DNA from 2 places in the Pseudarthrobacter raffinosi genome. Region 1 is predicted to be linked to the other one. Evidence: predicted binding sites of a transcription regulator. Region 1 holds the regulator's gene; the other holds the start of a gene.
What was found. Region 1 encodes Rex, which represses fermentation and respiration genes when NADH is low (regulators of the CRP and FNR family bind a similar motif). Its sites were predicted from a motif close to CTTGTGAANNNNTTCACAAG; they were not measured.
Positions count from the first base shown of each region.

Region 2: a site for Rex is predicted at 3,346-3,365, ahead of NG697_RS02710 (glyceraldehyde-3-phosphate dehydrogenase). Genes of this name have one in related genera too.

Region 1 is NZ_JAMXBG010000008.1:45,191-50,801, forward strand. Features, by position in the region: gene NG697_RS09725 (hypothetical protein) at 1-691, shown strand, start outside; gene NG697_RS09730 (MFS transporter) at 872-1,690, shown strand; gene NG697_RS09735 (redox-sensing transcriptional repressor Rex) at 1,748-2,473, opposite strand; gene NG697_RS09740 (glutaredoxin family protein) at 2,543-2,818, opposite strand; gene NG697_RS09745 (HAD family hydrolase) at 2,969-3,787, shown strand; gene NG697_RS09750 (30S ribosomal protein bS22) at 4,041-4,139, opposite strand; gene NG697_RS09755 (helix-turn-helix domain-containing protein) at 4,296-4,508, opposite strand; gene NG697_RS09760 (3-deoxy-7-phosphoheptulonate synthase) at 4,652-5,611, opposite strand, start outside.
Region 2 is NZ_JAMXBG010000002.1:191,512-197,122, forward strand. Features, by position in the region: gene msrA (peptide-methionine (S)-S-oxide reductase MsrA) at 1-141, opposite strand, end outside; gene NG697_RS02690 (Nif3-like dinuclear metal center hexameric protein) at 241-1,164, shown strand; gene NG697_RS02695 (zinc ribbon domain-containing protein) at 1,292-2,047, shown strand; gene NG697_RS02700 (YaaA family protein) at 2,108-2,872, opposite strand; RNA gene rnpB (RNase P RNA component class A) at 2,929-3,315, shown strand; gene NG697_RS02710 (glyceraldehyde-3-phosphate dehydrogenase) at 3,584-5,062, shown strand; gene NG697_RS02715 (hypothetical protein) at 5,140-5,343, shown strand; gene NG697_RS02720 (HNH endonuclease family protein) at 5,469-5,611, shown strand, end outside.

The sequences.
Region 1 (5,611 bases):
CGCCCAGCCGCCCGTCACTCAGCCGCCTGCCACTCAGCCGCCTGCCGGCCACGTTCCTCCTGCCCGGAACGTTCCTCCGGCCGGCTACCAGCCGCCACCCGCCTACCCGCAGCCGGGCCAGGCTTATCCCGCGCCGGGCCAGGCCTACCCGCAGCCCGGCCAGCCATACAACCAGCCGGGCCAGCCGGGCGGCTTCCGTTTTGAGATGCCAACCGACGGCCCCCGCAACTTCAACGACGTTATGCCCAAGGCCGGGTTCTCCGGCATGTTCAGCGTGACCGGGCTGCCCACCGAGCTCAAGGTCTCGTACTGGATCTGGCTCATCGGCGGCATGCTGGGAGTCCTTGGCGGCCTGTTCGGCGTGTTGGGTTCGCTGGCGTTGTTCGTCGTGGCACCCGGGCTGGCCGTTGTGGTCCTCCTGCTCGTCCTGGTGGCACTGGCCCTGGCGGCGGCCCAGATTGTCCTGGTCCTGAAGATGAAGGAGGGCAAGGAATGGGCAAGACTTGCGCTGACCATCGTGGCCGGCGTTTCGCTGGTGCTCGCCGTGCTTGGCGGCAGCGTGGGCGGCGGCGGCATGGGCCAAGGCATCGGCAACAACTGGCTGGGCTTCCTCATCAGCGCCGCGGCAACGGTGCTCATGTGGCTGCCGAACTCGCAGGCCTGGTTCAACGCCGCCAAGGGCCGCGCGTAGACCGGATCCAGTAGAAACACAGTCTTGCGCGACCCCCGCTGAGTTCTGTGGGAATACCTCTCCGGAATGATCCCCCGCGGCACCCGCCGGGGGTACGGTGGGAAGTAAGCCGTACTGGGGGCAGGCCAGTTGGACTGCACCCAGCAGCCGAACTGACATCCGACCTGCAAAGGACCGCTCATGAGCACGCCTGTCCCGCCTCCCGTTCCGAACGAGCCCGAGCCCGGCAACCAGCCGCCAGCGCCCCGATACGGCGAGAACAGCCCGCAGTTCGGGCAGCCCACACCGCCGGCGCCCCAGTACGGGCAAAACGCACCGCAGTATGGCCAGCAGACTCCCCCGGCACCCCAGTACGGGCAAAACGGACCGCAGTACGGGCAAAACGCCCCGCAGTATGGCCAGAACAACCCGCCGCAGTTCGGCCAGCCCACGCCTCCGCCTTATGGTCAACAGCCGTACGGGCAGTCCCCTTACACGCAGTACCCGTCCGAGCAGCCGCAGGCCACGGGATCCAACGGGGTTCCCCAGCTGGTCAACATCTCGTTCTGGCTGCTGATTGGCGCGGGTGTTGTGTATGTCATCAGCCTGCTGATGGGCATTGGCATGCTCGATGACCCGGCGATGCGCCGCGCCTTCGAAGACGCCATGCGCAGCGGTGGCGCTACCGGCACGGAGTTTGCCTTTGACGATTTCAAGGGTGTCCTCGCCGGGTCGCTCGTGGTCTTCGCCATCATCGGCGCTGGGCTGTACGCGCTGGTGGCGTTCTTCGTCCGTAAGGGCAAGAACTGGGCCCGCATCCTCGGTACCGTTTTCGCGGCACTGTCCATTTTCGGCCTCTTCGGACCACCGAGCCTTGGAACCGTGGGGACGCTGGCCGGGATCGCAGCGATCGTGCTGCTCTACCTGCCGGCCGCGGCACCTTACTTCCGCAAGCAGCAGCCGTTCGCTAACCCGTACGGCGCCCCGGGCACCACGCCTGGCAACCCCTACGGGCAGTAGTACCAACGAGTCGCATCCACACCCTAACGGACGTGGGCCCCATCAGCCGCCGACGAACTAGGCGGTCTGGTCCGGGGTCTGCGCCCGTTGTGCGTGATAGGCGAGGATCTGCAGTTCGGTGGCCATATCCACCTTGCGGAGGTTGACGCCCTCGGGGACTTGCAGCATAACGGGGGCGAAGCTCAGGATGCTGCGGACGCCGGCCGCCACCACGCGGTCGCACACGGCCTGCGCCACGTGGGCCGGAAGTGCCAGGACCACCATGTTGGCGCCCGTCCGCTGCAACACGGCCTCCATGTCCGCAGCGTCGCTGACGCGCAGCCAGCCGACTTCATTGCCCACCACCATCTGGTCGGCGTCGAAAATTGCCACGACGTCAAACCCGCGGGACTCGAAGCCGCCGTAACGGGCCAGGGCCTTGCCGAGGTTACCCGCGCCAACAATGGCGACCTTCCAGTCGTGGGTCAGCCCTAGGGCTGCGGAGATGTGACGGCTCAGGTACTGCACTTCGTAGCCCACTCCGCGCGTGCCGTAGGAACCCACATAGGAAAGGTCCTTGCGAAGGGTTGACGAGCTCACTCCTGACGCTTCCGCCAGCGATTCCGAAGATACCCGTTCGACGCCGTCGGACAGCAGCGTGTTAAGGGCGCGCAGGTAGATGGTCAGCCGGGCCACCGCTGCGGGCGGTATTTGTTTGGTGGACTCGGCACCGTGGACGGGCTGTGTACTGTGGCCAGCCTCTGTACCTTGGACAGCATGGGGAGATGGATCCAGTGAAGTCACTATCCCCTCCATCCCATCGCGTCGTGACTCCACTCTAGAGCCCCGCCGCTGGTGCCAACAAAGCCGGTGTCATTCTGCGAGGCCGCTTTCCGATTGGGCCATGGCGCGTTTGAGGACGCGCTCCAGCCGGGCTTCGTCGATCTTCCAGAAATCGCGTTGGATTCCATCCACCAGGACTACGGGGATTTCCTCCGCGTACCGCTCACGCAGTTCCGGCAGCTCGTCCACCTGCTGTTCCGTCCACCCGAGTCCCAGCGAGGCAGTAACGCGTCCGACGGCGTCGCGCGCTCCTGCACACAGGTGACAGTCTGCTTTGGTGATGAGGACTACCTCGGGTTTTGCCATGCCTTAACCGTATCGCCCTTCAGGGCAGAGAGCTGGGCAGAGGACAGCGGCCGACGGCGGGGCGTACGGCGACGCGGGTATCCGGGCGAGCGCTGGCACTCGCGCTGGCACTGAAATCTTGGTCACCGAGTATTGACTAGACTCGTGGACATGCCCGAGGAGAAGTACGTCGCTGTGGTGACCCAGCCGGATGCGTTGATGCAGACCGGCGAAGCCGCCTTCTTCGACGTCGATAACACCCTCATGAAAGGCGCCAGCCTCTTCCATGTTGCCCGCAAGATGCACCAACGCGGCGCCTTCACCCTGACGCAGGCTGCGGGGTTCGCATGGAAGCAGTTCAAATTTGTGGCGCGCGGCGAGAACATGGACGATGTCCACGCTGTCCGCGACTCCGCCCTCACCCTCGCCGAGGGCATCACCGTGGAAGACGTCAAGGCCCTGGGCGAAGAGGTCTACGACGAAATGATCGCGTCCAGGATCTGGCCCGGCGCCAAGGCACTGGCGCAGCAGCACCTGCGCGTGGGCCGGCGGGTCTGGCTGGTTACCGCAACCCCCATCGAGGTTGCCGCGGTCATTTCCACCAGGCTCGGCCTGACCGGAGCCTTGGGCACCGTGGGCGAGGTTGCCGACGGCATGTACACCGGCCGGCTGGTGGGCGACATCCTGCACGGTTCCGCCAAGGCAGTGGCAGTGCAGGCCCTGGCCCACGCCGAAGGCCTGGACCTCAAGCGGTGCTGGGCCTACAGCGACTCATATAATGACATCCCGCTGCTGACCCTCGTGGGGCACCCGGTAGCCATCAACCCTGATGCCAGGCTCCGCCGCCACGCGCGGGACAACAACTGGCCGGTCTACGACTTCCGTTCCGGCCGCCGCGCCGCCACCCTGGGGCTCAAGGCAGCAACGGCCGGCGGCGCCGTCTACGGGCTCTGGCGCGGATACTCCCGGATGCGCGGCCCCCGGGCATAAGCTGCCGCCACAGCGGTCGCCGTCGATGTTTCGCGTAGGAGCGCATCGCCGTCGATCGCGGGACAGAGGTCGCCCAGCGACCGCCGGACCGCCTATCGGCGGAAGTGAAAGCCCGCGGGTCCCGGCCCGAGCTTGCGAGGGTTGGGAAAGGCTGAACGCTAAGCGACGGTGAAACGTCGATGGCGACCTCGCGGAGACAAAAAATGCCCGCTGCCGGATAGGCAACGGGCATTTCACGCTTGTCGAAGTATCTCTACTTCTTATTGCGGCGCTGGTGACGGGTCTTACGAAGCAACTTGCGGTGCTTCTTCTTGGCCATACGCTTGCGACGCTTCTTAATAACTGAACCCACGAAAGTTCCTCACAAACTAGATGCAGTACCTGTCTGATGGAAATGGTCCGTGGACAGAGCTACAGACTGAAACAACTGACAGATTCTTACAATGACGTAAAACGTTCCTTAACAGGGTACCGCTTCTTGGCGATGCCCACTGACCGCAGGTAATGCTCAGGCGGTTTCGGAGTGCCCGTCCACCACAGCACCCTTGAGGTACTGCTCGACGGCGCTCTCCGGCACCCGGTACGACCGGCCGAAACGCACGGCGGGCATTTCGCCGGAGTGGACCAGCCGATAGACGGTCATTTTGGAGACGCGCATGACCTCGGCCACTTCGGCCACGGTCAGGAACTTCGCGTTCGAGAAGTTCTGTTCTGCGGACATTTCCCTATTCCTTTGCTGATGGATGACGACAGTACCCCAGCTTTGATTCATATTTCGGTGTGCCGATGCTGAGCCATCCACCAACCATGTGTTAGATACTCTAGAGGTTCATGGGGCTGTAGTGAAAGTCATCCGGGCAATCATTAAGCGGTCCGGCGCTTCCGGGCGGACGCCGCGAGCTGATCGAGGACCGAAACGGAGACGTCCCAATCCATGCACGCGTCCGTGACACTCTGCCCGTAGACCAGTTCCGCCCGGCCCGCCGCATGCTCGGTGACATCCAGGTTCTGGGCTCCGCCCACCAGGAAGCTCTCCAGCATGACACCCGCGATGGCCTGTGCCGCCTCGCCGCCGTCCTCCAGCTGTGCGCCGATTTCCAGCGCCACTTCCGCCTGCCGGTGGTGGCTCTTGCCGCTGTTGGCGTGGCTGGCGTCCACGATCAGCCGGGGGTTGAGCCCCTTGCCGGCGAGCTTGGCGGAGGCGCTTTCGACGTCGGCCGCTGAGTAATTGGGGCCCTTCCGTCCACCTCGGAGGATGACGTGGGTGTCCGGGTTCCCGGCAGTGGCCACCAGCGCGGCCCGGCCATCGCCGTCGATCCCCAGGAATGCTTGGGCGGCAGCGGCGGCGCCGCACGCGTCGAGCGCAACCTGGAGGTCGCCGTCGGTCCCGTTCTTGAAGCCGATGGGCATGGAGAGACCGGAGGCAAGCTGGCGGTGGATCTGGCTCTCGGTGGTGCGCGCCCCGATGGCTCCCCACGAGATGAGGTCCGCCATGTACTGGGGGCTGATGGGTTCCAGGAATTCGGTGGCGGTGGGCAGTCCCAGCGCGGTGACCTGCTGCAGGAATTCCCTGGCGGTCCGGAGCCCGGTGACCATGTCATGGCTGCCGTCCAGGCGAGGATCGTTGATCAGGCCCTTCCAGCCCACCGTCGTGCGGGGCTTTTCGAAGTAGGTGCGCATCACGATCAGGAGGTCGCCACGGTGCTTCTCGGCCTGGCTGACCAGGCGGCGGGCGTATTCCAGTCCAGCCTTGGGATCGTGGATGGAGCACGGGCCCACGATGACCAGCAGCCTGTCATCCACGCCGTCCATGATGGCCCGGAC
Region 2 (5,611 bases), on a different contig from region 1:
CCCGCCGCAGACGGAGTAGTAGTCGGGGTACGGGTCGTGGCCGCCCGTATAGCCGGAAACCACCGAGCTGACGCCTTTGGTTATCTGGTAAACGGCGTCAAGGCACCAGAAGCAGCCTCCACCAAGAACAAAAGTTTTCATGACCTCTTCAATGGTTGAGTGCCCCGGATGATTCCCTGACCACCTTACGAGACTGTGACACATGCGGGCCAGATGGCTCCATGGGGTAAAAATGAGACTATGGAACCTGTGAACACCGGCGTTACAGATGCGGACAAGCACGACGACGGCACCCTTACCGGGGAGGACGCTGCAGCGGATGGTCCAGCTGCTCCCACGCTGGGCCAGGTGCTGCTGGCGGTCGAGGAACTCTGGCCCGAGTCCCTGGCCGAAAACTGGGACGAAGTTGGGCTCGTGGCCGGCCACCCCTCAGCGCCCGTTACCAGGGTGATGTTCGCCGTTGATCCCACGCTCACGGTGATCGAGGAAGCCGTGGAATGGGGTGCCGAGCTCCTGATCACCCACCACCCCTTGCTCCTCAAAGGCGTCACGTCGGTGGCCGCCACCACTGCCAAAGGGCAGGCCATCCACCGTCTCATCGAGTCCGGCACCGCTCTCCTGACCGTTCACACCAACGGTGATTCCGCCGTCGGGGGCGTTTCCGACGTCCTGGCTGATGCGCTGGGACTGGAGGGCGTTGTCCCGCTGACCGTTGCCGCAAACGGCCTGCCCGAGGAAGGCATCGGACGCGTGGGTGATCTGGCGGACGTGATGAGCCTGGGCGATTTCGCAGCCAGGGTGTTCGGCATCCTGCCGTCGGTGGCCGGGGGAGTCCGCGTGTCCGGGGATAAGGATGGGCTGGTGCGGCGTATTGCGGTTTGCGGCGGGGCCGGGGATTCCCTGTTTAACGAAGTGCGGGCCAACAACGCCGACGTCTATGTCACCGCCGACCTCCGGCACCATCCGGCGTCCGAAGCCCGGGAAGCGGCAGTGAACGGCCGGCCGTACCTGATTGACGTTTCGCACTTCGCCAGCGAATGGCTCTGGCTGCCCGCCGCTGCGTCGGCACTGGGCAATGTGCTCGCCGATCAGGGCCACGACGTCGAGATCCAGGTAAGTACCACCAACAGCGATCCGTGGGACTTCATTCTGACGCCGGGCTAAGCCTGGCGTGCGAACTCCGGAGCCGGTGGGGACCTGTCGAGCCTGGGGAGCACGCTAGGCGCTAGAGTCTATAGAGCGCCGATACGGTGCCCGGCTTCGGCCGGATTGGATTTAGCGGAGGTAAATAGTGGCCAAGGCAGCACCGGCGGAACAGTTGAAGTTGCTCGAACTGCAGGGGCTGGACGCAAAGCTCAAGTCCCTCTCCAACCGCCGTCGCGCCCTGGAAACTGATCCTCGGATCGAGGACCTGCAGTCAGCCCTTTCCGTCGCCAACGGTGAACTCGGCTCCGCCAAGATGGCCGTCCATGACGCCGAGGCCGAGCTGAAGCGCGCCGAGGCCGACGTCGAACAGGTCGCCTCCCGCATCGAACGCGACGAAGCCCGGCTCAACAGCGGAACAGGGCTGTCAAAGGACCTCGTGGCCCTGCAGAAGGACATTGCCTCCCTCAACAAGCGCCGGTCCGACCTTGAAGACGTGGAGTTGGAAGTCCTGGAACGCCTGGATTCGCTGCGCGAGCGCCAGGCTGCCCAGCAGCTCATCGTGGACAACGTCCAGGGCTCGTTCGGAGGCATCCGCGCCGAACTCGATGAGGCCCTGGCCGAGGTGGCCGCTGAAGCGACCGTTGTCCGCGGCAAGCGTGCCGAATTCGCTGCAGGACTCGACGCCGGGATGCTGGCTATTTACGAAAAGACGCTCGCTAAGCGGGGAGTGGGCGCCGCCCGGTTGTTCCACGGAACCTCTGAAGCCTCCGGCATGAAGCTGAGCCCCGGAGACCTCGCAGAAATCAAGGCCGCCGCCGAAGACGACATTGTGTTCTGCCCGGACTCCGGCGCCATCCTCGTGCGCTCCGCCGAGTGGAACACCCCCGCCCCAACTGCCTAGCAGCCCATGTAAGTAGCACTAACTGTCGTTTTGAACGTTCAAAACGACAGTTAGTGCTACTTAGTTGGGAAGGATGATGTTCAGGGCGTGCGGTTTCCGCGCTGAACCGTCAACCAACTCCGCGTCCCATTTCTCGCGCGCGGCCTTCAGCAGCTGTACCGGGGTCTGCGGGGCGTTGCCGCGGCGGGCAAGCAGGTGCCGTGCCAGCTCGCCGCGCGTGTGTTTCGCGAAGTGGCTGACCACCTTGCGCACCCCGTTGACCTCGGTGAACACGTTGATGGCCACCGTCTGAGCCGGCGGTGGTGCCCATGCCACGGCATACGTGCTGGAGCGGCAGTCCACGAGCAGATGCCCGGACACCGACTCCGCGAGGGCTTCCGAAAGCTGCGGCTTCCAGAACGAGGCGAGGCGGCCGACGTCGGGCAGTGCCGTTCCCATCGACAGCCGGTAGGCGGGCACACGATCGGCGAAGCGGATGGCACCCCACAGGGCCGAGATCACGAGCACCGAACCATCGGCCTTCCGGCGCTGCGCCGGGGTCAGCGTTTTGTAGCCGAGGGCGTCGTACAGAACGCCCGAATAAATCTGGTGCGCAGGGGCCGCCGGTTCGGCGTGGAGCCGGGTGTTGCGTTCGACGTCGTCCTGCAGTGATGCGCCGACGCCGAGCAGCGCGAGGGCATCCTCATGTGCACTCACCGTCCCCAGCGCTTCCAGGACCTTGGCCCGGTAGGTGTTGAGTTCAGGAAAACTCAGTGACGGCCAGTCGACGGCGGACCCGCGGACTGCGGGGGTCTTGCCTTCGGAGGGGGGAAGCAGAATCAGCACCGTACGATCCTACCGGCGACTGAGGGGCCTCCTTCCGGCGGTAGACTGGCTGCGGATGGGTTGACCAGGCGGCCGCGCGTCACGCAAGTGGCTCGAGGAACGTCCGGGCTCCGCAGGGCAGGGTGGTGGGTAACGCCCACTCGGGGTAACCCGCAGGCCAGTGCCACAGAGAACAGACCGCCTGCGTCTTCCGGCAACGGAAGCTCAGCAGGTAAGGGTGAAACGGTGGTGTAAGAGACCACCAGCTTCCCGGGTGACCGGGAAGGCTAGGTAAACCCCACCCGGAGCAAGGCCAGACAGGACACGTTTGAGGGCTGCCCGCCCGAGTGTCCGGGTAGGCCGCTGGAGGGCGTCGGCAACGGCGTCCGTAGATGGATGGCCGCTACTCCCGCGCTGGTAACGGCACGGGAGCACAGAACCCGGCGTATCGGTCAACCCATCCAACACCACCCGCCGGGCACCGACGCGCCCCGCATGTGAGTGATTTCACGCCGGTTGCGGCGGTCCGCGGTGTCGCTCCAGCCTAGAATAGAGAGCGAACGTAGAAGTTCTGCCGCCGGGTCTGCGTTCGCAGCCGGTGGCTTTTCTTTACGCTTCTCCACGGCACCCGGGATGGACCGCATCCTGCCGGTGCCAGAGCCCCTGGACAACATCAGGTGGCCGCCAACCGCGTACGACGACGTATGCGGCTGAACCGAGGAAGGTAGTTCTGTGAGCCAGACGTCAGATTCTTGTCTTGATACGTGGATGGGCCGGGAGGCTCTCGCCGAGGCCATGATTCCGGTGATTGGCCGGCTGTACCGCGAAAACAACGTGGTGACCAGCATTCACGGCCGCAGCCTGATCAACAAGTCCACTATGAACATCCTCAAGGCGCACCGTTTCGCCCGCCGCATGAGCAACACCGAGCTCCTGCTCGAAGAGACCGCACCGCTGCTGAACATCCTGGCTCAGCTGGAGCTAGGTGCGGCGGCCATCGACGTCGCCCGCCTCGCGGAGAAGTTCAAGGCAGAAGGCGACGGCGCCACCCTGGAAGAGTTCCTCCGCGCCGAGCTTGCCGAGGTAGTAGGCAGGCGTGGTGGCGATGACCGCACCAGCACCGACGTTGTGCTCTACGGCTTTGGCCGGATCGGCCGCCTGCTGGCGCGCCTTCTCATCGAAAAGGCCGGCGGCGGCCACGGCCTGCGCCTGCGTGCCATCGTGGTGCGCCGCGGCTCGGACAAGGACCTCACCAAGCGCGCCAGCCTTCTGCGCCGCGACTCGGTCCACGGCTCCTTCGAGGGAACCATCCGCGTGGACGAGGACGCCAACACCATCACCGCGAACGGTGTGCAGGTCCAGGTCATCTACTCGGACAACCCCGCCACGATCGACTACACCGCGTACGGCATCCACAACGCCCTGGTGGTGGACAACACGGGCCGCTGGCGCGACGCTGAGGGCCTGTCCCAGCACCTGCAGAGCAAGGGCGTTGCCCGCGTTCTCCTGACTGCCCCGGGTAAGGGCGCGCTGAAGAACATCGTGCACGGCATTAACCACGGCACCATCGAGGACACGGACCAGATCGTGTCCGCGGCGTCCTGCACCACCAATGCCATTACCCCGGTCCTGAAGGCCATCAACGACAAGTTCGGTGTGATCCACGGCCACGTGGAGACGGTCCACTCCTTCACCAACGACCAGAACCTGATCGATAACTTCCACAAGGGCGACCGCCGGGGCCGCTCCGCCGCGCTGAACATGGTCATCACGGAAACCGGTGCGGCCACCGCTGTGGCGAAGGCCCTGCCCGAACTGCTGGGCAAGCTCACGGGCAGTTCCATCCGGGTCCCCACGCCGGACGTCTCGCTGGCGATCCTGAACCTCAGCCTGGAAAACGGCACCACCAAGGATGAGGTGAATGATTATCTGCGTCAGATGTCCCTGCATTCGGACCTCCGCAAGCAGATTGACTACATCGATTCGCCTGAGGTTGTTTCCACGGACTTCGTCGGCTCGCGCCGTGCCGGCATCGTTGACGGCCTCGCCACGATCTCCAACGACAAGAACCTGATTCTTTACGTCTGGTACGACAACGAGTTCGGCTACAGCTGCCAGGTAGTCCGGGTTATGGAAGAGATGGCCGGCGTCAACCCGCAGGCGTTCCCCGCCAAGGAGGCCGCTGCGGCCTTGGCCGCAATCGCCGTCTAGGCCGTTTGCGGGCTGGCTGCCGGACATTCCCGGCTGGTTCGCTGGAATCAGCCGGGAATCGGGACCACACTGGTGGCATGGATAACGAAACTCTCCACGAGACCACCCTTGAACACGCCCTCGACGTCGCCAGGGCCAACCACAAAGAGGCCATCAGGCTCCTGGAGCAGGCCCGCGCGTCCCGGGCTTCCGGCGACGTCGGCGACGACCGCGTGCGCCAGCTCGCAGGGCTCCTTCAGGTTGCCGAAGAAGACCTGCGCCGTGTAGTCCGGGAGCAGTAGCCGGCCATAGCAGTAGGCGGATGTCCCGGGCCACTCGTCCTCCCCATTGTGGATAACCGCATGGGTGTCAGTGGGGTGGCCTAGGCTCTTCTGGTGCATTACATTTCAGGAAGAGCCGGTTGCCCATGACCGTCAGCTGGCGTGCCTACCGCCGTGCCCGCCGCCGCTCGAGGCAGGCCTGGGCTCTACTGGCGGTGCTGGCCGTGTCGGCAGTGGGCTCCGCGGGGTGGTTTTTCACCGCGGGCCAGTTCGCTGTGGCAGAACCGGC